DNA from 2 places in the Thalassospira sp. ABL2_045 genome. Region 1 is predicted to be linked to the other one. Evidence: predicted binding sites of a transcription regulator. Region 1 holds the regulator's gene; the other holds the start of a gene.
What was found. Region 1 encodes LexA, which represses DNA repair genes until DNA is damaged. Its sites were predicted from a motif close to ATGTTCTANTTTGGTTC; they were not measured.
Positions count from the first base shown of each region.

Region 2: ACXAIA_RS19680 (ImuA family protein) is a predicted target of LexA. The motif match lies at 10,163-10,179, and genes of this name have one in related genera.

Region 1 covers NZ_JBSWYV010000004.1:185,759-197,400, forward strand. The annotation lists gene trpD (anthranilate phosphoribosyltransferase) at 1-355, shown strand, start outside; gene trpC (indole-3-glycerol phosphate synthase TrpC) at 352-1,149, shown strand; gene moaC (cyclic pyranopterin monophosphate synthase MoaC) at 1,146-1,646, shown strand; gene lexA (transcriptional repressor LexA) at 1,809-2,516, shown strand; gene ACXAIA_RS08535 (ComEC/Rec2 family competence protein) at 2,609-4,609, opposite strand; gene gltX (glutamate--tRNA ligase) at 4,889-6,295, shown strand; gene ACXAIA_RS08545 (citrate synthase) at 6,406-7,713, shown strand; gene ACXAIA_RS08550 (VOC family protein) at 7,821-8,261, opposite strand; gene lpxB (lipid-A-disaccharide synthase) at 8,337-9,503, opposite strand; gene ACXAIA_RS08560 (LpxI family protein) at 9,493-10,356, opposite strand; gene lpxA (acyl-ACP--UDP-N-acetylglucosamine O-acyltransferase) at 10,337-11,140, opposite strand; gene fabZ (3-hydroxyacyl-ACP dehydratase FabZ) at 11,143-11,592, opposite strand; gene lpxD (UDP-3-O-(3-hydroxymyristoyl)glucosamine N-acyltransferase) at 11,604-11,642, opposite strand, start outside.
Region 2 covers NZ_JBSWYV010000020.1:19,141-30,782, reverse strand. The annotation lists gene ACXAIA_RS19725 (YeiH family protein) at 1-332, opposite strand, end outside; gene ACXAIA_RS19720 (LysR family transcriptional regulator) at 443-1,339, shown strand; gene ACXAIA_RS19715 (cytochrome ubiquinol oxidase subunit I) at 1,546-2,934, shown strand; gene cydB (cytochrome d ubiquinol oxidase subunit II) at 2,937-3,929, shown strand; gene ACXAIA_RS19705 (hypothetical protein) at 3,929-4,051, shown strand; gene ACXAIA_RS19700 (aminotransferase-like domain-containing protein) at 4,164-5,384, opposite strand; gene ACXAIA_RS19695 (MFS transporter) at 5,649-6,842, opposite strand; gene cysD (sulfate adenylyltransferase subunit CysD) at 7,211-8,104, shown strand; gene cysN (sulfate adenylyltransferase subunit CysN) at 8,104-10,023, shown strand; gene ACXAIA_RS19680 (ImuA family protein) at 10,186-10,983, shown strand; gene ACXAIA_RS19675 (Y-family DNA polymerase) at 10,895-11,642, shown strand, end outside.

The DNA.
Region 1 (11,642 bases):
CCTTGATGAAATCTCGACCACCGGCCCGACCTTTGTCGCCGAGGTCAAGGATGGCACCGTCACCACCTTTGAAATCAATCCAAGCGATTTCGGTCTTGAAACCGCAACGCTTGACGATCTCAAAGGCGGCGATGCCGACGAGAATGCCAAGGCGATTACGGACCTGCTCGCCGCCAAGAAAGGCCCCTATCGCGATATCGTTCTGATGAATGCCGGTGCGGTCCTTGTGGTGACCGGCATTGCCAGCGATCTGGCGGATGGTATCAAAAAGGCCGCCGACGCGATTGATAGCGGCAAGGCTGCCGAGACCCTTCAGGGCCTTGTAGACATTACGAACGAAGGAAACGCGGCGTGAGCGACGTACTGACCAAAATCTGCAACGACAAGCGCGATCATGTCGCGGCCTGCAAGACGCGCAAGACCCCTGGCGCGCTTGAGGCAGAGGCAAAAGAACAGTCCGCACCGCGTGGCTTCATCAATGCGCTTGAAACCAGTGTTGCTGATGGCCGTTATGGCCTGATTGCCGAAATCAAGAAGGCATCACCGTCCAAGGGCCTGATCCGCGCAGACTTCAATCCGCCGGAACTGGCCAAGGCCTATCAGGCTGGCGGGGCAAGCTGCCTGTCGGTTCTGACCGACATCCCCTATTTCCAGGGCGATGACAGCTATCTGGTCGCCGCCCGTGCAGCCGTCGACCTTCCGGCCCTTCGCAAGGATTTCATAATCGATCCCTATCAGGTGACAGAGGCGCGTGCGCTTGGCGCTGACTGCATCCTTCTGATCATGGCAGCCCTTGAAGACAGCCTTGCGGCCGAACTTGAAGATGCCGCGCACAGCCTTGGCATGGACGTCCTGATCGAGGTGCACAATGCCCCGGAACTTGAACGTGCGCTCAAGCTGAAATCGCGTTTGCTCGGCATCAACAACCGCAACCTCAAAACCATGGAAACCAGCCTTACGACGACCGAGGAACTGGCAAGCATGGTCGGTGATGACCGTTTGCTGGTCGCGGAAAGCGGCCTGTTCACCCCGGACGATCTCGCCCGCATGGCAAAGGTCGGCGCGCAGTGCTTCCTGATCGGTGAAAGCCTGATGCGTCAGGACGACGTCACCACCGCCACCCGTAACCTGCTCGGCCTTGCGGCCTGACCCATACTGGACCGAAAATGGCAGACAAGCTTTCCCATATTGATGCCGGTGGCAATGCGGTGATGGTCGATATTTCGGCCAAGGCGGAAACTGCGCGCATCGCGATTGCCAAAGCCCGGGTTCTGATGTCTTCGGAAACGGCCAAGCTGATTGCGGATCGCGGCCATAAAAAGGGTGATGTTCTTGGCATCGCCCAGCTTGCCGGGATCATGGGCGCGAAAAAGACCCCCGATCTGATCCCGCTCTGTCATCCCCTGCCCCTGACCTCGGTCACGGTCGACCTTGAGCTTGCGGAAGATGCCGACGCAGTCGATATCACCGCCACCTGCAAGACAACCGGCAAGACTGGTGTCGAGATGGAGGCCCTCACCGCGGCATCAGTTTCAGCACTGACGGTTTTTGACATGTGCAAGGCGGTTGATAAAAGTATGAGGATTACCGATCTGCGGGTCACCCGGAAAGAAGGTGGTAAGTCGGGGACCTTTACGGCGGACTAACATCCTGTCCTGTTTCACGGCCTACTATTCACATTTTTTGAAGGATTGCCGCGATTATTCGGTTTTTGCGTTTAATCGCACAGACCCGCTTGACCCGCGAAAAGAACTAAAGTAGAACATTCGTGTATCCTTTTTGTTCTTTTTACAGGTTCGGGAAATATCATGCTGACGCGCAAGCAATATGAGTTGCTGGTCTATATAGACAATTACCTTCGCGATCACGGGATTTCGCCCTCTTTCGATGAAATGAAAGAGGCCCTGAACCTTAAATCCAAATCCGGCATTCATCGCCTGATTACAGGCCTTGAGGAACGCGGTTTCATCCGCCGCCTTGCCCATCGGGCGCGTGCACTGGAAGTCGTGCGCCTGCCTGAAAATAACGAGGATGACACGCCCGACACGCCCAACAACGTGACATCCATCGCCAGTGCGCGAAAGGCCCCGCATCGGCCCGCGACTGTGCCAACCGCCTTCTCTGAGGCCGGGGAATCCATTGGGTTGCCGCTTTATGGCCGGATTGCTGCGGGTACGCCGATCGAGGCGCTTCGCGATCAAAGCACCATGGTGCAGGTCCCGGCCGCCCTGCTCGGCACCGGCGATCACTATGCCCTTGAAGTTTCTGGTGATTCGATGGTCGAGGCCGGCATTCTTGATGGCGACACGGTTCTGATCCAGCGTTGCGAGCAGGCTCATGACGGCACCATTGTCGTCGCCCTTGTCGACGACGCCGAGGCCACCCTGAAGCGCCTGAAACGTGGCCGCGGTGAAGTGCTGCTTGAACCCGCCAATGCACGCTATGAAACCCGCGCCCTGTCGCCGGACCGGGTGCAAATCCAGGGCCGTCTGGTCGGGCTGCTGCGTCAATACTGATTGCTTGCCTGCATTTTAAAGATCAAACGCCCGGTGCTTTTGCCCGGGCGTTTTTCTTTTTTAACGGTTATAGTTGGGGCCAACGTGGGCACCTAGCGCCCTGCTCTACTGCCAATGATGATCCAGGGCCAATTGCCGCTGTCTTCGCGCACTGTTTTGATTGTCGTTTGATTGTCCGGGCTTGTCGGCAGTTTGACGGCCACACCGCCCTGCCACCACAGCACATCATCATCAATCACCATACGCGCCCCAGACACCTGACAGCTGTTAGGCAGATCGGTTTGTTGGTTGACGACGATATCGGCATTGCGACAGGCATAAAACGGATTGGTGATGCGGCTGGCGACAATTATCTGCGCAGGAATGCCGTCCACACTGACAGCAACCCTGCAGGGATCACTTTGGCACGCCTGAACGCGCCGTGTTGCCTGTTCCGGGCGAATGCCAAAGCGGTTCATCCAGATATCTTTCTGAAAACCATTCAGCCGGGAGGATGTGTGCAGGATACCGGCATCCGGATTATAGATTGCAAAGCTTTCACGGTCCCCCGAGATCAGAATTTCAGGTTCCTGATGGGTTATCTGAAAAATGAAGACTGCCGCGATCACAGGGAGTACCGGGAGGATCATCAACTTGTCGCGCCAGATAACAATCCATGCCAGTGCGAGCAACCCCAAAGCGACCGCCAACATATCAAGACCCGCGACATACCAAAGCCCCCAGTTTTGGGCCGCGACCAGATCAGCGGTTTCGAGAAGCACTGTCAGTCCAGGCTTCATCGCCGCCAAGGACAGGCCGGATAATCCAAGCGGAATCAGCGCCAGCGTCGCAACGATCCAAGGCATCACCCAGAAGGCCATTACCGGAATGGCGATCAGATTGGCCAAAACGCCAAGCATGGAAATGCGCCCAAAATGGTAGCCGATGATCGGGGCGGTCACGGCCGTCACAATCAGGCTGGTCAGAAGCAAACCGGCAAGATAAAGACCACCTCGCTCATACCAGGACAACATCCCTTGTCGGTCAAGCCAACGCCGCCCCGGCCCGTCATAAAAGGCGACAAGCGCGCCAACGGCGGCAAAAGACAACTGGAAACTTGCCCCCAGCACGGCATCAGGCCGCAGGAGCAGCACCACAATGGCTGCTACCCCGACCAGCCGAAGTGAGATCGCACGGCGATCCAAAAGCAATGCCAACCAGACGACGAGCAACATGACAAAGGCACGCTGGGTCGGAATGGTGGCGCCGGACAAGCCCAGATAAACAAGACCCGCCAGCATCGCAGCCATCGCCGCCCATTTCTTGATCGGATAACGCAGGGCAATCGCCGGAATGGCGGCCAGTCCGAAGCGGATCAGGAAAAACACCGTCCCGCAGAGCAATCCCATATGCAAACCGGAAATCGCCAGCAGATGCGCGAGACCGGATTTTCGAAGGTTATCGGCAATTTCCGGGGTGACTTCGCCGCGCTCCCCAATGATCAGCGCCTTCGCAATTCCGGCTTCCGGTCCGCGCATTTCATTGCTGATTGTGGCGGATATATATTGACGTGCTCTTTCAACATAAACCAACAAGGCATTGTTATTTAAAGCATTATCACGCTTTAAAACTTCGAACTGCCGCCCGAACACAAACCCGGATGCGCCAATATCGCTGAAATAGAGGTTGCGCGAAAAATCGGGATCCCCGGGGACGGATGGCGAACGCAGTGGAAAGAGCCGCACGCTTGCACGGATCTGATCACCAATCGCAAGCACACTATCACCCAGAAAACTGAGCCGGACATTCCAGTTCAATTGATCGCTTGGAATGCCTTCAATTTCCGATGGCTTAACAGTTGCGCGGATCCGCCCATTGCGTGGTTCCAGCCCGACAATGGTGCCGGTGACCTCCGTCGCATAAAGCGTTTTTGTTGGAATATTATCAGGGCCGAGTTCGGTATGAACCGCACTTGTCAAAGCCCCGAAAGCCATACTGGCAAGCAGCTGAAAGACAAAGGCCATGATTGCAATGCGCCGCGACATCCAGAATGCGCAGGCCAAAAGAATCACGGCCAGACCAATCTGACCGGCACCAATGCGCGCGGGGAGCAAGAAATACGCTGCACAGCCCAACCCAAAGAGTATAACGGAGCTTAGAAACCACTTATTTCTTTGGCTTGCAACAACAAAATTAATTTGCGAGAGAACATTCGCAAATATTTGAATTAATTGAATTTTACCTGCCGCCCTACGACGAATGTCCAATAGCCCGCCCGCCGCATTGTTTCTATCTAACATCCGCTGTGGTGCAACAGCGTGTCATTTGTGTTATAGCCTGCACGCCAAAAGTCCCCAGGACAAGCGACAACATCCAAATAACGGATAGATTGAATGACGGTTGTTACCCGTTTCGCCCCGTCTCCGACCGGGTTTCTACATATCGGCGGCGCACGCACCGCACTTTATAACTGGCTTTATGCCAAACATACCGGTGGCAAGTTCCTGCTCCGGATCGAGGATACCGACCGTGAACGTTCAACGCCCGAGGCCGTAGAGGCCATTTTTGACGGCTTGAACTGGCTTGGCCTGACCGCCGACGAAGAACCGACTTTCCAGTTTTCTCGTCGCGACCGCCATGCAGAAGTCGCGCAACAGCTCCTTAATGCCGGGAAAGCCTACTATTGCTATTGCTCGCCAGAAGAGCTGACGGCCATGCGCGAGAAAGCCCGCGCAGAAGGCCGTCCGATGAAATATGACGGCACCTGGCGTGATCGTGATCCATCCGAAGCGCCCGAGGGTGTCAAACCTGTTGTGCGCGTAAAGGCGCCGCAGAAAGGTGGTGCAGTGATCAATGATCAGGTACAGGGTGAAGTTCGTGTCGGTAACGAGCAGCTTGACGATTATGTCATTTTGCGCGGAGACGGTACGCCAACCTATATGCTTTCGGTGGTGGTTGATGACCATGATATGGGTGTTACCAACGTTATTCGTGGTGATGATCACCTGACCAACGCGTTCCGCCAGAAAGTCATTTATGACGCCATGGGCTGGGATGTTCCGAGCTTTGCGCATATCCCGCTTATCCATGGTCCGGATGGTGCAAAACTGTCCAAACGTCATGGTGCACTTGGTGTTGACGCCTATCGCGATGAGATGGGTTTCCTGCCCGAAGCGATCAATAACTATCTTCTGCGTCTTGGCTGGGGCCATGGCGATGATGAGGTTATTTCGACCGAGCAGGCAATCGAATGGTTTGACATTACCGATGTCGGCAAAGGTGCGGCGCGCTTTGATTTCGCGAAGCTGACCAACCTTAATGGCATCTACCTGCGTCAGGCCGATGACAAGCGCCTTGTTGAGGAGATCGCACCGCTGATTGCCAAGAAAATTGGCGTCGACGGTCTTGATGCATCGCAAAAAGAAATCTTGATCAACGGCATGGCAGGCCTTAAAGAAAGGGCCAAGACTCTCACCGAGCTCGCCGACTCTTCGGCCTTCTACGTTACTGACGGCGTCAAGTCCGTTAACGAGAAAGCCCAGTCCCTGATTGATGGTGCACCTGAAGGTCTGTTCAAGGAACTGGCCAACAGCCTGGAAGCGCTTGATAGCTGGACGGAAGAGGACGTTGACGCAAGTGTTCGTGCCATCGCCGAGAAGTTCGAGTTAAAGCTTGGCAAAGTTGCGCAGCCCTTGCGGGCGGTGCTTACAGGCTCCAACTCTTCACCAGGCATCTTCGAAGTAATGATTGTGCTTGGCAAGACACAAACGCTGAAACGCATTCGCCATTTTGATGCATAACAACAGCGAATTAAGAAAAACTAATAACCCGTTTGCGCTTTGTGCGCCGCAGCATTATGCTGCACACAACTTGAAACCGTGTTCGTTCAAACAGGGAAGGAAAAATAGTCATGGCATCTAATTCCAAGACTTCCCACACCGTGACAATGACCGACAATGCCACTGGCAAGTCGTTCGAGATGCCGGTGCTTGAGGGTAGCGTAGGCCCGTCTGTCATCGACATTCGCAAGCTTTATGCAGAAACCGGATACTTCACTTATGACCCGGGTTTCACTTCGACCGGCTCCTGCCAGTCCGAACTGACCTACATTGATGGCGACGTTGGTATCCTGCGTCACCGTGGTTATGCAATTGACGAGCTCGCAGAGAATGCCGACTTCCTCGAAGTCTGCCATCTGCTGCTTTACGGTGAGCTGCCGAACGCCACCGAGAAAAGCCAGTTCGAAAACGACATCACCATGCACACCATGGTCCACGAACAGATGCGCAACTTCTATAACGGCTTCCGCCGTGACGCGCATCCGATGGCCATCATGGTTGGTGTTATCGGTGCAATGTCTGCATTCTACCATGACAGCACCGACATCAATGACCCGCAGCAGCGCATGATTTCGGCATATCGCCTGATTGCAAAAATGCCGACGATTGCTGCGATGGCATACAAATATTCGATCGGTCAGCCGTTCCGTTACCCGAACAACAAACTTGGTTATGCAGAAAACTTCCTGCAGATGATGTTCGGCAACCCATGCGAAGACTACGAAGTCAATCCGGTTCTGGCCAAGGCAATGGATCGTATCCTGATCTTGCATGCCGACCACGAACAGAATGCTTCGACCTCGACCGTTCGTCTGGCCGGTTCTTCGGGTGCGAACCCGTTCGCATGTATTGCTGCTGGTATCGCATCCCTTTGGGGTCCGGCACATGGTGGCGCGAACGAAGCTGTTCTGAAGATGCTCAACGAAATCGGCGATGTGAAAAACATTCCGGAATTCGTTGCAAAAGCAAAAGACAAGAACGATCCGTTCCGTCTGATGGGCTTTGGTCACCGCGTTTACAAAAACTACGATCCGCGCGCCAAGGTCATGCAGGAAACCTGCCACGAAGTTCTCAAGGAACTCAACATTCAGGATCCGCTGCTTGACGTTGCCCAGGAACTGGAACGCATCGCACGTGAAGACGAGTACTTCATCGAGAAGAAACTCTATCCGAACGTCGACTTCTATTCGGGCATCATCTTCAAGGCGATGGGCATCCCGGTCAGCATGTTCACCGTGCTGTTCGCTGTTGCACGTACCGTTGGCTGGATTTCCCAGTGGAAAGAGATGATCGAAGATCCGTCGCAGAAAATCGGTCGTCCGCGTCAGCTGTTCACCGGCATCGAAGAACGTCCGTTCGTTCCGGTCAACAAGCGCTAAGTCGCTTCGACAAACACCAGACAAAAGAAAAGGCCCGGATTTTCCCGGGCCTTTTTTATGTTTCAGGGCAGGTTTCCCCCTGCCCCGCAAAACTTACATTTGCACGCTTACCAGCTGCCGGTGTTTTCCATGCTGGCCCAGGGCTCTGCCGGGGCAAGGTTGTCACCCTTTTGCAGGAATTCGATGGAGATGCCATCCGGGGAGCGCACAAACGCCATACGGCCGTCGCGCGGCGGGCGGTTGATGGTCACACCCGCATCCATCAGTTTCTGGCAAGTGGCATAGATGTCGTCAACTTCATAGGCCAGATGCCCGAAGTTACGGCCACCCGAATAGCTTTCCGGGTCCCAGTTATAGGTCAATTCAAGCTCAGGAGCCTTGACGGATTTGGCACTTTCGACATCTGCCGGTGGTGCAAGATAAATCAGGGTGAAACGGCCCTGCTCGCTCTCGATGCGGCGGGTCTCTTGCATCCCAAGAAGGTCACAATAGAACTTCATCGACTCATCGACATTCTCGACACGTACCATCGTGTGCAGGTAGCGCATAACATGGTCTCCGTTATGAAGTGATCAATGCGAAGAACCTAATTGCAATGGGGTTTTGACGCCACCCGTAACAGGTTATTTTTTGGCGATGATTTTCAAAATCTGATCGGCGGCCTTCTCACTGGGCGGGCGATCGCCAAACCCGAGCAAGGTACAGGCCTTATCAAAACCTTCGATCTGCGCGGTTCTTTCCGGGCCGTCTGCCATCAGGGCATCAAGGCGCGGGATAATGTTCTTTGCCTTGCAGTTTTCCTGAAGGAATTCGGGGATCAGCTTATGGCCGAGCACCAGATTGACGATGGTGACGGTATCAATCTTGATCAGACGTTTGGCAATCCAGCCCGTAACAGCGTTGACCTGATAGGCAATGACATGCGGGACACCGGCAATGCCGAGTTCCAATGACACCGTTCCCGATGCAGCCAAGGCCGCATTCGCAGCCGCAAAAGCGTCATGACGGTCCTGATCGGTGGTTACGACAATCGGATTCAGCGGCCACGATTGCATTTCCTTGGTCACGGTATCGGCCACCTTGCTGACGGTCGGGACAACGATACGTGCATCGGGATATTTGGCTGCGATGTCGTCAATTACATCTTTAAACACCGGAAGCAGGCGTTTGACTTCGGAATTGCGACTTCCGGGCAGGACAGCCAGAAGCTTTTGATCGGCGCTCAGGCCATGTTGGGTGCGAAATCGTTCCGCATCACCGTCACTGCGCTCTTCGACCGCTGAGTGGCCGATAAAGGTGGTTGGCAGGCCTTCTTTTTCGAAATAGGGCGGCTCAAACGGCAGCAGAGCCAAAAGATGATCAAGAAAACCGGCAATTTTCTTGGCCCGCCCTTCGCGCCATGCCCAGACCGACGGTGCGACATAATGCACCAGCGGGATGCCCTTGCCCTTGAGTTTCTTGCCAACCCGGAAGCTGAAATCCGGGGCGTCGATGGTAATGACGACATCGGGTTTTTCGGATTTGGCGAAGTCTGCCGTCTGGGAAATGCGTTTGAGCAAATGCGGGATATGGGGCACAACCTCTGTCAGGCCCATCACCGACATTTCGTTCATCGGAAACAGGCTTTTGAGGCCTTCGCGCTCCATACGCGGGCCACCTACACCGATGAAACGGATATGATCCTGCTTGGCCTTTAGCGCCGCCATCAAGCGACCGCCCAGTTGATCACCGGATGCCTCACCGGCAACGAGCATGATTTTCGGGCCAAGTGACGCGGTTTCATCCGCCATGGGCGCCTTCCCCATCTGGCAGCGTCAGACCGACCACAAAAAGGCCCAGCGCATCTGCACGGGCAATCACAGCCGCGCGGTCAATGATCATGGTGCCGCCTGCCAGCAATGCGACACCGCGCAGACCGGCCTTGTGGGCCTCTTCGATCGTGGTCATGCCGATGGCTGGCAGATCAAGTCGTTTGTCTTGCTGAGGCTTGGACGATTTTACCAACACGCCACCAACGCCGCCGCGCTTATAGGTCGCGGAGCGGCGGACCATTTCATCGGTGCCTTCGATCGCTTCAAGCGCCAGAACCAGCCCCTGCTGTACAACGCATCCCTGCCCGACATCGGCTTGCCCCAGTGTGCGGGCAACCGCAAGGCCATGGCGGGCGTCTGAAACAGCCTGCTCGTCGGGTTTGACCGCGCCAAGAACGCCTTCTTCAACCGCCAGATCGCCAAGAATTTCATGGGCACCCAGCAAGCGGAAACCTTCGCGTTCAAGCTCTTTGCCGATCAGGCGTAGCAAGCCGTCATCGCCAAGCGCCCTGGAGCCGAGCTTCATCAGAAGTTTGGCTGCGCGCCAATCCGGGCGGATGGATGAGAAGCTTGGACGTGCAACCTTGCCCGCCAGAACCACGTCCTGACAATTGGCATCACGCATGGCATCGAGGATTTTGGCAGCAGCGCCCAGGCGCGCGGTGACAGTCGGATAGTGATCAAGTTCCGGATCATCTGCATAGCCATCAAGTTTGACGATGCAGATATCGCGCCCTGCCCTGGTGGCAGCGGCGGCCAAACGGGCGGGAAGCGCCCCGCCCCCGGCAATAATCCCCAATTTTGGCTGCGGATTATCCTGCGGAGCTGTCATATTTCGGCGTGCATACGGAACGCATGCTTTCCGCTTTGAGGAAGTCGATGATTTCCATGACCGGTCCAACGCCCTCGAAGTCTGTTGCGACTTCTTCGACACGTTCAGCCAGCGTACCCTCTTGGGCAAACAACAGGCGATAGGCCTTACGCAGGGAATGGATCGTTTCGCGATCAAATCCGCGACGTTTCAGACCAATGATGTTCAGACCCGACAAATAGGCACGGTTACCAATGACCGAACCGTATGGAATAATGTCGCTTTCAACGCCGGTCATGCCGCCAATCATGGCATGTTTGCCGATGCGCACGAACTGGTGCACGGCCGACAGGCCGCCGACAATCGCAAAATCCTCGACCAGAACATGGCCGGCCAGCGTACCGTTATTGACCAGAATGCAATGGTTGCCCACGTGACAGTCGTGGCCGACATGGGCCCCGGTCATCAGCAGGCAATCATCGCCAATGGTGGTTTCCATACCACCACCTTCGGTGCCCGGATTAAGGGTGGCACCCTCGCGGATTTTGGTGCGTTTGCCGACGATCAGGCGGCTTTGCTCGCCCTTGAATTTCAAATCCTGCGGCGCGTGACCGACAGAGGCAAACGGAAATACTTCGCACTGATCGCCAAGAGTGGTGTGACCTGCGACAGCAACATGGCTGTGCAGTTTGACACCATCACCCAAGACAACATTCGGGCCGACCACGCTATAGGGCCCGATTTCGACATCCTGACCAATCTGCGCGCCATCTTCGACAACGGCGGTTGGATGCACTTTTGACATTATCAGCTATCCCGGATCATCGCGGCGATGGTGGCTTGGGCCACGACCTGACCGTCGACCTTGACCTGGCTTTCGAACTTCCAGACCGGACCACGGCTTTGTTTCTTGGTCACATGGATGTGCATGACGTCACCCGGGGTTACGGGCTTGCGGAAACGGGCGTCATCAATGCTCATGAAGTAAACCAGTTTGCCTTCGGCGTCAGCACCCAGCGTCTGTACAACCAGGATTGCGGCCGTCTGCGCCATGCTTTCGATGATAAGAACACCGGGCATGATCGGCTGCTGGGGGAAATGGCCGGTAAATTGCGGCTCGTTCATCGTTACGTTCTTGATGCCGGTCGCGCTAACATCGGTTTCGATGTCGATGACCTTGTCGATCAGAAGGAACGGATAGCGATGCGGAATCATTTCCAGAATGCGCTGGATATCGACACTTACCAGTTCGGTCATGTGTGTAGCCCTTATTTCTTTTTTCGTATCAGACGCGACAAGGCGACCGT
Region 2 (11,642 bases), on a different contig from region 1:
AACAGGCTGATACAGACGACCACAATGATCGATGCCACCAAGCCGCCGCCTGCTGATCCGATGGCCTGCGCACTGATTGATGCGCCCAGCAGCACAATGGCGATTTCAAGCACCGTCTTGGCGCAAAACCGGATCCCGGCAAAATAGCGGGGGGCCAATCCAAACACGGATCGCACCACCACCCCGATCAGAATGGCAAAGACCAGACTTTCCACCCAGCCACGCCCGAACAAAACACGCTCGGCATGCTCGGCCAGCTTGGCGGCAAGCGCCACCAGAAGGGTCACGGCAAGCCCGGGCAGGATCGGTTTGATGCGGGTGGTAAAAAACATGATTTTCCTGTGTTTCGATCACGATTGGAAAATCTCACGTCCGACCATTTACTTCCATCGAATAAAAACTCATATTTCATTCGATTAAATTAAATGATTAGGCCCATGCCATGATGACACTCGAACAGCTTCAGATCTTTGTCGCCGTAGCCGAACGCGAACATCTGACCCGCGCGGCCGAGGCGATTGGACTTACGCCATCGGCGGTCAGTTCCGCGATCAAGAACCTGGAAGGCTTTTATGGCGTGGCGCTGTTTAACCGGGTCGGACGCCGGATTGAGCTGACCCAGACCGGACGGCTGTTTCTGGATGAAGCCAAATCAACCCTGGCCCGCGCCCGCGCGGCGGAACTGACGCTGGCCGAACTGGGCGGCATGCAACGCGGCGAACTGAATGTCTATGCCAGTCAGACGATTGCCAGTTACTGGCTGCCGCCGTTCCTGATGAAATTCCATGATCAGTATCCCGGCATTGAAATTCGCCTGACGATTGGCAACACCAAAACCGTGTCTGATGCCGTGCGCGGCGGGGCGGCCGATATCGGCTTCATTGAAGGTGACATTGATGAACCGGCCCTTGCCAAACGCGAAGTTGCGGAAGACGCATTGGTAATTGTCGTTTCCCCCAAACACCCCTGGGCCAATGGCCGGGCGCTGAGCCCACAGGCGCTTGTCACCCAGACCAACTGGATCCTGCGCGAAGCCGGATCGGGCACCAGATCGGAATTTGAAACCGCTCTGCGGGATCAAGGCGTTGATCCCGCCCGCCTGCGCACCGCCCTTGTCCTCCCAAGCAACGAAGCGGTCATTACCGCAGTTGAAAACGGCATCGCCGCCACCGCCGTTTCACAGTTCGCGGTCAGTTCACTGATCGCCCAAGGCCGCCTCGCACGCGCAAACTTCCCGATCCCGCCACGTAAATTCATGGTCCTGCGTCACAAGGAACGCCAGCAAACGCAAAGTTCGCTCGCACTTGAGAAACTGTGTCTTTCAGGCTCACAGAAATAGATCGCTACAATCGAATTTAAAAATATTCCAAATGTAAATTGCGCATTCGCAATGCAGCATTTAGGTGGCGGTTCTAATGGTCGTTCTGACAGGGCAACCTGTGCATGCGCCACCCAAAACAGACACATGCATCCGTCAAAGGGCACTTCCGATCCCGGAAGATGCAGAGTTGTCCCGAGGCTTCGCCACCTTAGAGGACCCTGCCAATGCTTGATGCAGAACTATTGGCGCGCATACAGTTTGCCTTTACCGTCTCGTTCCACATTATCTTCCCGTCCTTTACCATCGGACTTGCCAGCTTTTTGTTTGTGCTCGAAGCCCTGTGGCTGCGCACCAGGGACGAGACCTATCTTTCGCTTTACAAATTCTGGATGAAAATCTTCGCGCTTGCCTTTGGCATGGGCGTGGTATCCGGGATTGTCATGTCCTATCAGTTCGGCACGAACTGGGGACCGTTTTCCGAATTTACCGGTGGTGTGATCGGCCCGCTTCTCGCCTATGAGGTGCTGAGCGCCTTCTTCTTGGAGGCCGGGTTCCTGGGCATCATGCTGTTTGGTTTGAACCGTGTCGGACCGAAGCTGCACTTTACCGCCACAACCATGGTTGCGATCGGAACGCTTTTCTCGGCCTTCTGGATTTTGTCGGCCAACAGCTGGATGCAGACACCCGACGGCTACGTCATTGAAAATGGCCGTGCGGTTGTTTCAAGCTGGATCGATGCGATCTTCAATCCAAGCTTCCCCTATCGTCTGGTGCATATGGTGCTGGCAGCCTACCTCACCACCGCCCTTGTGGTTGGTGCGGTTGGCGCATGGCACTTGATGCGTGATCGTGAAAACCGTGCCGCAAAAATCATGTTTTCCATGGCGATGTGGATGGCGGCCATCCTTGGACCGATCCAGATTTTTGCCGGCGATTTGCATGGGCTTAATACCCTTGAACATCAGCCCGCCAAAGTGGCGGCGATGGAAGGGCATTTTGAAACCCGCGAAGGTGCACCCCTGATCCTGTTTGGCATGCCCGACATGGAAGAAGAGGAAACCAAATACGCGGTCGAAATCCCCAAGCTCGGTTCCTTGATCCTGACCCATGAATGGGATGGCAAGATCACGGGGCTTAAGGACTTTGCCCCTGAAGATCGCCCGAATGCCCCGATTGTGTTCTGGACCTTCCGCATCATGGTCGGGCTGGGTGTTCTGATGGCGCTTCTGGGCATTGCCAGCGTGATCGCCCGCCTGCGCAAGAAGCTTTATAGCTGTGGCTATTTGCATCGCTTTGCCCTTCTGATGGGGCCAAGCGGTTTTGTCGCCATTCTGGCGGGCTGGTTTACCACCGAAGTCGGGCGTCAGCCCTGGGTGGTTTATGGCCTGATGCGGACGTCAGAAGCCGGATCGCCCGTCGTTCCGACCGCGATTGCCGGATCACTGATCGCCTTTGTGGTGGTCTATGCCATCGTGTTCGGGGTTGGCACGGCCTATATCCTGCGCGCCATGGTCAAGGATCCGCGTTCGGCCCATGTGCCCGAAGACAGTGAAATCATGCGTGCGGGTGGCCGTCAGTCCACCGCAGCCCATCCCCCAGTCGCAGGAGAATGATCATGGACTATCAACTGATCTGGGTTCTGCTGATCGCGGTTGCCGTCTTTTCCTATGTCACGCTGGATGGCTTTGACCTTGGCATTGGCATCCTGTTTCCGTTCATCAAGGACCCGGCAAAACGCGGGCGGATGATGAATACCGTGGCGCCTGTGTGGGATGGCAATGAAACCTGGTTGATCCTTGGCGGGGGTGGACTTTATGCCGCTTTCCCGCTGGCCTATTCGTTGCTGATGACGGCGTTTTATATTCCGGTCTTTACCATGTTACTCGCCCTTGTGTTCCGGGGCGTGGCATTCGAATTCCGGTTCAAAAGCAAGGCCCATCAGAAACACTGGGACTTTGCCTTTTCAGCCGGATCGATCATTGCTGCGGCCATGCAAGGTGCAATGCTGGGCGGCTTTATCGAAGGCATTGCCGTTGAAAACGGCCGCTTTGTTGGCGGTGCGTTTGATTGGCTGAGCCCGTTTTCGATCTTCTGTGCCACCGCAGTTGTGGTCGGCTATGGCTTGCTTGGCACCGGTTGGTTGATCATGAAGATGGAAGGCGATTTTCAGGGCAATCTGCGCCGCCTTGCCAAACCGGCCGTGATCTGGATGGCGGCCAATCTTGGCGTTGTGTCTTTGATGACGACCTACGTCAACCCGGCCTATGCCCAGCGCTGGTTTGAACTGCCAAACATGCTTTATCTTGCCCCGATCCCGATTGTCACGGTTGGTTTGCTCTATTGGCTTTGGCATGCGGTCAAGAAGCGTGAAAAGACCGTATTTGGCATCACGCTTGGCATTTTCTTCCTGTGTTATCTTGGCTTCGGGATCACGCTTTATCCCAATATCGTGCCACCGATGATCACCTTCCGCGATGCAGCCGCACCGGAAAACAGCCTTGCCTTCATGCTGGTGGGCGCTGTGGTTCTGCTGCCGATCATTCTGGCCTACACCGCCTATGCCTATTGGGTGTTCCGCGGCAAAACCGGGGATGAGGGGTATCACTGATGATAAGTCTTAAATCACCAAAAGCCCGCAAATGGCTGTGGTTTGTCGGCCTCTATGTCGGCGGGGTTGTCGTCCTTGGCGCAGCATCACTGTTGCTCCGCGCCCTGATGGGACAGGCATGACAACATTCTGCACATGACACACGCAAACTCCCGTGACCTGCTGCGCTAATCCCCAGAAGCAGCAGGCCCTATGCCCGGCAGCAATCCCCACCCGCTGCCGGGTTCTTTTTACTTACTGATTGTCCTTGCGCTTGATCAGATCAGCCAGACGCGTAATCCCGTCCCGGATCCGATCGACCTTCTCGGTCGAGAAGCTAAGCCGCGCGGTATTTTTGCCACTGCCATCGGTAAAGAAGGCCTGACCGGGCACGAACGCGACATGCACATCCTCCAGCGCTTCTTCAAGCAACTGACGGGCATCAATATGGTCCGGCAAGGTCAGCCAGACAAACATACCGCCCTCGGGCTTCGTCCAGGACACGTCATCAGACATGGTCTCCGCCAGAGTTTGCAACATGACATCACGTTTGGTGCGGTACGACGTCCGCAGCTTTTCAAGGTGATCCGGGAACAGTTGCTTGGCAGCGCGAAGTGCTGCTTCCTGATTGACCGTGGAAACATGCAGGTTTCCGGCCTGCATCATCAAAACCAGCTTGTCGATCACCGGACGCGGTGCACAGACCCAACCGATGCGAAGGGCGGGTGCGAGTGTTTTCGAAAATGTGCCGAGCTGAATGACATTCCCCGATGCCGGATCGCTACCCGCCTTATCAAGGCTCAGCAAGGATGGAAGGCTTTCAGCGCCATTATAGGAAAGCTTGCTATAGGCCGCATCTTCAAGCAACACCGCACCATAACGGCGCGCCAGTTCCAGCACGGCCTTGCGGCGCGCCACCGACCAGGACCGACCGGTCGGGTTCTGGAAATCCGGGGCGACATAAGCCACACGCGCGCCCTTGGCAAAGGCATCTTCCAGTTGGCTCAAGACCGGGCCTTCGTCCTCGGCATTGATACCGACGTAATTCGGCAAACGGGTTGAAAAGGCCTGCATCGCGCCAAGGTAGCTTGGCTTTTCGACAATCAGATCGCGTCCTTCTTCGAGCAACAGGCGGGCCAGGATATCAAGCCCCTGCTGTGCGCCGTTGGTGATCAGGACATTCTCAATAGTGCGGGTTGCACCTTGGTCTGCCAGATCATCGACAATCCACTGGCGCAAGGCCGGCAGGCCTTCACTGACCGAATATTGCAGACTGCGGCGCGCTTGCGTCCCGTCCTGCATCATCGCGCCATAGATCTCGCTGAAAGTCTCGACCGGAAACAGATCGGGATCCGGCACACCACCGGCAAAGGAAATCACTTCCGGGCGCTCGGCCACTTTCAACAGATCCCGAATTTCAGAGGCCACCAGCACCCGCGCATCGCGCGCTATCAGATCATTCCAGCTTACAGACATTTCAAACTTCCAATTAGGTCAGCATTCATGTCCTTTAAATGGGGCTTCCCGCCCCCTGAAATCAAGTTATTTTCAATAGTCGCATTAAATTTGAAATAAAATTACCTGAAGTTCGCCAATTGAGCACAATTCCGGAAATCGAAATAAAGCCGCAAGTAGCAACGCCTGCCCTGCGCGCATGGCAGAACAGCGGCAGAAGAAAAGCTTCCACCGCTGTTCTGCTGCTATCATCCCGGAGTGTTGTGTGATCGGAAGTTAACGCTGCTAAGATGTCTGCGCCTTGAAGCGCGGCAATGACAAAACAAATCCTGAAACCAGCATGACGAGGCTCAGTATCAGGATCAACCAACTGGTCTGTGCCAGACTGCCGGTGAGCCCGACAAGAAGCCCAGCGATTGGCTGTGTCATGTTATTGAAGAGAATAATCACACCGGTCGTTTTGCCATAATCGCGCGCCGGAATGATCTTTTGCCGGATGGTGCGTATATAGATGTTAAACATCCCGTCAAATCCAAGCACCACGGCAAAGCCGATCATATAAATCCAGTAATCCGGGCTGATTGCCGTCAAAACACCACCAAGGAAAACCCCGGCAAACGATATAAGCCCTATACGCCCCACCGAAAGGCGGCTCGCCCCGATCAGCATCAGAACCACGATGGTGAATGCCGCACCGACGGTTTGCAACAGGGCGTAGTGTTCTTCGCTTTGGCCATGAAGCCCCGTGACCATTGCCGCTGACGTCGCAAGTGTAATGCCAAATACAAGGTTCACGCTCGCGGTGAGCGCGATCACGCGTTTCAGCCCCGGCAGATGGATCAGATGTGAAAAGGCTGTCTTAAAGGGTGCAACCCAGGACGGGTTTTCGTCCGTCGCTACGATCGGTGTCTGATTGAAGTGACGCCATATCATCATCGAAAGTTCGGCAACGCCAAACAGGAACGCCGCAACAACCACAACCGTTTGCCAGTCACTGATCGCAAACAGGCTGGCGGCCAAAAGCGGTCCGAGAACGATGCTCGCCTGATTGACACTTTGTGAAACCGACTGGATTTTCTCAAACCGGGCATTGGCAAAGATCTGCGGCAACAGCACTTCGCGCGCCATGAAGCCCTGCGTGGTCAAAAGACCGCAAATCGCCGAAATGCCAACAACCCAGCCCAACCCGTCAAACAAGGCATACCCGCCGAGCCCCAGCGCGCAGATCACAGCACGCCCGATCTGGCTTAACTGCATCAAACGCAGTGGGGAATAACGATCCGACAAAACCCCGCATACCGGATAGAACAATACGCGCGGTAAGGTTTCGGCGGCATAAGCCAACCCCGACAGAGAAACGCTTTGAGTGGTTTGATACACCACCAGCGGCACAACAAACAAAAGAAACTGATCGGCGAGCCTTGCGGCAAACATGGATGTGAAAAACAGACTGGCAGGCTTTCGGAAATCAAATCGCACCGTGAAGCATCCTTTTGAAATCAGTGCAAAAGTCTGACACGCACCCTGCGTTGATTATACTATTTCCAAAAGCCGCAATCTTGCATGCCTGCCGCGCAACTTCGGGTAGTGACTTTCACATACCCTCCGCGCGAACAGAGTCCTTTGGCTCAAAGACACTTGCCTTGTTGCACTTTTCGAATTAAACACCCTTGAAATGTTAATTAATATTGGACTCCATTTTTTTGTGTAAAAATAGAAATCACACTTGCGTTGCGGGGCATTCCATATTACCCATCAAAGACAAGTGAAATACTTTTATAAACACATAAAATTGTGTTGATTGCACCAGCTTTGATTGATCGGCAGGAAATAGAATGCAGCCCAATCTGACCCATCTCCGCCAGCTTGAGGCAGAGAGTATCCATATCATCCGCGAGGTGGCGGCATCGTTCGAACGACCGGTGATGCTTTATTCCATCGGCAAGGATTCATCGGTTTTGCTGCATTTGGCGCGCAAGGCATTTTACCCGGCCCCGCCGCCCTTCCCGTTGATGCATGTCGACACCACCTGGAAATTCCGCGAAATGATCGCGTTTCGCGACCGGATGGCGGCTGAATATGGCTTTGATCTGATTGTGCATATCAATCAGGACGGCGTTGAGCGGGGCATTGGTCCGTTTACCCATGGCTCCAGCCTGCATACCGATGTCATGAAGACTGAATCGCTGAAACAGGCGCTGAACAAATACAAGTTTGATGCAGCCTTTGGCGGTGCGCGGCGTGACGAGGAAAAAGCCCGTGCCAAGGAACGCGTATTTTCCTTCCGCACCGAGACCCATCGCTGGGATCCGAAAAACCAGCGCCCGGAATTGTGGGATATCTATAACGCCCGGATCAACAAGGGTGAAAGCATCCGTGCTTTCCCGATCTCGAACTGGACCGAGCTTGATATCTGGCAATATATCTATCTTGAGCAGATCCCGATTGTGCCGCTCTATTATTCCGCCAAACGCCCGGTGGTCGAACGTGACGGCACGCTGATCATGGTCGATGACGACCGCATGCCGCTCAATCCGGGGGAAAAACCGGAAATGAAATCGGTGCGGTTCAGAACGCTTGGCTGCTATCCGCTGACGGGGGCTGTTGAGTCCGAGGCAGCCACTCTGCCCGACATTATTCAGGAAATGCTTCTGACCCGTTCAAGCGAACGTCAGGGCCGCATGATTGACCATGACCAGGCCGGGTCTATGGAGAAGAAGAAGCAGGAAGGATATTTCTGATGGCACACCAATCTGATTTGATCGCCGATGATATCCTTGGCTACCTGAAGGCGCAGGAAGAAAAAAGCCTGCTGCGTTTTATTACCTGCGGCAGCGTGGATGATGGCAAATCAACCCTGATCGGCCGTCTGCTTTGGGATTCCAAACTGATCTTTGAAGATCAGCTGACAGCCCTTGAATCTGATAGCCGCAAAGTCGGCACCCAAGGCGGCGAGATTGATTTTGCCCTGCTGCTTGATGGTCTGCAGGCCGAGCGCGAACAGGGCATCACCATTGATGTTGCCTATCGCTTCTTCTCGACCGACAAGCGCAAGTTCATCGTCGCCGATACCCCCGGCCACGAACAATATACGCGCAATATGGCAACCGGCGCCTCGACCGCCGATGTTGCAGTCATCCTGATTGATGCCCGCAAAGGGATTTTGACCCAGACCCGCCGCCACAGCTTTATTACCTCATTGCTGGGCATCAAGCATGTGTTGCTGGCGGTCAACAAGATGGATTTGATCGACTATGACCAGTCGAAATTTGACGCCATCGTTGCCGAATATCAGGAATTTGCCAAGCAGCTGAAATACAGCTCGATCACCGCAATTCCGCTTTCGGCGCTTCGTGGCGATAACATGATTGCTCCGAGTGCCAATACGCCATGGTATTCCGGCCCGACCTTGCTTTCCCATCTTGAAGATGTGCAGGTCGAACAGGACGCGATTGAAAAGCCGTTCCGCCTGCCGGTGCAGTGGGTCAATCGCCCGAACCTCGATTTCCGGGGCTTTTCGGGCACCATTTCATCGGGCCGTGTCAAACCGGGTGACGAGATTACCGTGACCGCATCGGGCCAGACCAGCAAGGTCAAGGAAATCGTCACCTTTGACGGCAACCTAGATGTTGCCATTGCCGGTCAGGCGATCACGCTGACCCTTGAAGATGAAATCGACATTTCGCGTGGCGATGTCATCGCCGAGGCCGAAGCCAAGCCCGATTTCGCAGATCAGTTCGAAGCGCGCATCATCTGGATGCATGAAGATCATCTTCTGCCCGGCCGTCCCTATCTGATCAAGATGGGTGCACAGGTCGCCAATGCGCAGATCAGCGCGCTGAAATACAAGGTCAATGTCAACACGCTGGAACATGAACCGGGAAAAACGCTTGAGCTCAATGAAGTCGGCATTGCCAATATTTCGGCTGACAAGGCGCTGGCCTTTGATCCCTATGACGAAAACCGTCATTCGGGCCGCTTCATCATCATTGACCGCTATACCAACGCCACTGTTGGGGCGGGCATGGTCAACCATTCCCTGCGTCGTGCGACCAACATCAAATGGCAGGAAATGGACATCAACAAGGGGGCACGTGCCTATCAGAAAGGCCAGAAATCGGCTGTTCTGTGGTTCACGGGCCTGTCGGGTGCCGGCAAATCGACCGTCGCCAACCTGGTTGAGAAAAAGCTCCATGCCCTTGGCAAGCACACCTACACCCTTGATGGCGATAATGTGCGTCATGGCCTGAACAAGGATCTTGGCTTTACCGATGCAGACCGCGTCGAAAACATCCGCCGTGTGGGTGAAACCGCCAAGCTGTTTGTCGATGCGGGCGTGATCACGCTGGTGTCCTTCATCTCGCCGTTTAAAAGCGAACGTCAGCTGGCGCGCAGCCTGGTTGAGGAAGGGGAATTCATCGAAGTCTTCATCGACACCCCGCTTGAGGTTTGTGAACAGCGCGATGTGAAGGGGCTTTATAAAAAGGCCCGTGCGGGCGAGATCGCCAACTTCACCGGGATCGACAGCCCCTATGAGCGGCCTGAAAATGCCGAGATCGTGGTCAGCACCGCAGATCAAAGTGCAGAAGAAGCCGCCGAGATCATTGTTACCAAACTCGAAGAGTTCGGCGTTCTGGGGGCCTGGTTCCCAGAAATCTGATCTGGCATCAAAGATACATTCAGAAAACCCGGCAGGTGATCTTGCCGGGTTTTCTTTTGCTTCAACGACATCCCTCCTGAGCAGTAAGAAACCCCTTTGATACGTCTTGACTCCTGTTCTGCTTTGACCACATAAAAAAGAACAAAATAGGAACAATCACACATGTCAGACAGACGTATTCATCAGGCCCGTGCTGCACTGGCGCGTGCCGAGCAGCAATGGAAGGTCCAGGTTTCCTGTCTGTCCGGCGGGCCAGATCAGGCAGACGGGGTGATTTCGCATGCCTTTGGCGGGGCGTCCCTGCGCGATCATATCAGCATCGGCGGCCTTGCCCCGGTGGGGCTGCATGAAGTGCTGTGCGGGCATGATGATGGCGCGTCATCGCTTCTGGCGTGGTATCTGGCGACATTGTCGGATCACGCGATGCCCGGCAAAGGCATCTTCTGGATCCGGCAACGTCGCGCGCTGGATCAGGGTGGGTTTTATCCGCCTTCCCTGCCCATGACGGCACTTGCGCCCGAACCGTTGATGATGACGGTGGATCAACAGGCCACCGCGCTTTGGACCTGCGAAGAAGTGGCGAAATCAGGCCAGGTCCGGGCGGTGATCATTGAAACCACCGACTATGACCTGACCACGGCACGACGCCTGCAACTGGCGTGTGAAAGTGGCGGCACACGCATCATTGTTTTGCGCCCTCTTGCCAGAAACGGGCGCATTCCGACTTCAAGTGCATGGACGCGCTGGCAAATCACACCTTTCAACGCCTCACACGCAACACACTCAACAGAACGACCAACAGGAAACGACCATCATCTCAGCCTGATCGGGGGACGCGGGGTCCGACCGGGAAGCTGGAAAGTCAAAACCGATGCAACAACGTTTTCTTTATCTGTGGCTGACCCACTGGAAAACCGACTGTCAGAAGATAATCCCGAAGACAGGCACGCCCACGCCTGATCAGCCCCGCGATGCTGACAGCCAAGCAAAGCCCGCAAAGGCACACGCCATCCCGCATGTGATCACACGCAGTGATCATAAGGGCGTGCTGGTCTGCGGCCTGAATGAAGCGGCGCAAAAGGCCGGATTGCACGGTGGCATGCGCCTTTCTGATGCGCGCAGCATCCTGCCCGAGCTTACAGACAGCCCCGAGGATCCGGAGCTTTGTGAGGGCAAATTTGCCCGTCTGGTGCGTTTCATGGACCGCTATAGCCCATGGATCGCCCCGGATCGGAAATTGCACACACATGGGCTGAATGGCGATGCGGGCATGTGGCTTGAAATCACCGGCGGCAGTCATTTGTTTGGCGGCGAAAGCGCCATGATCAAACAAATCCTGCGGGATATGAATGCCCAAGGCATCACCGCCCGTGCGGCCATTGCCGATACGGCGGGTGCCGCATGGGCCGCGGCACGTTGCCATACAGGGGGCCATCCGGGAGGGCCCCATGAACGCATTTTATCCCTGCCGCGTGATCACGGGGTTGCCGCCGGGTTTCCGGTATCGTGCCTGCGGTTATCGGATGAGATCATCGCGGTTTTAGCGCGCCTTGGTCTGAAACAGCTGGGTGATATCACGCCCCTGCCGCGTGCCAATATCACTACACGCCTTGGCCCGA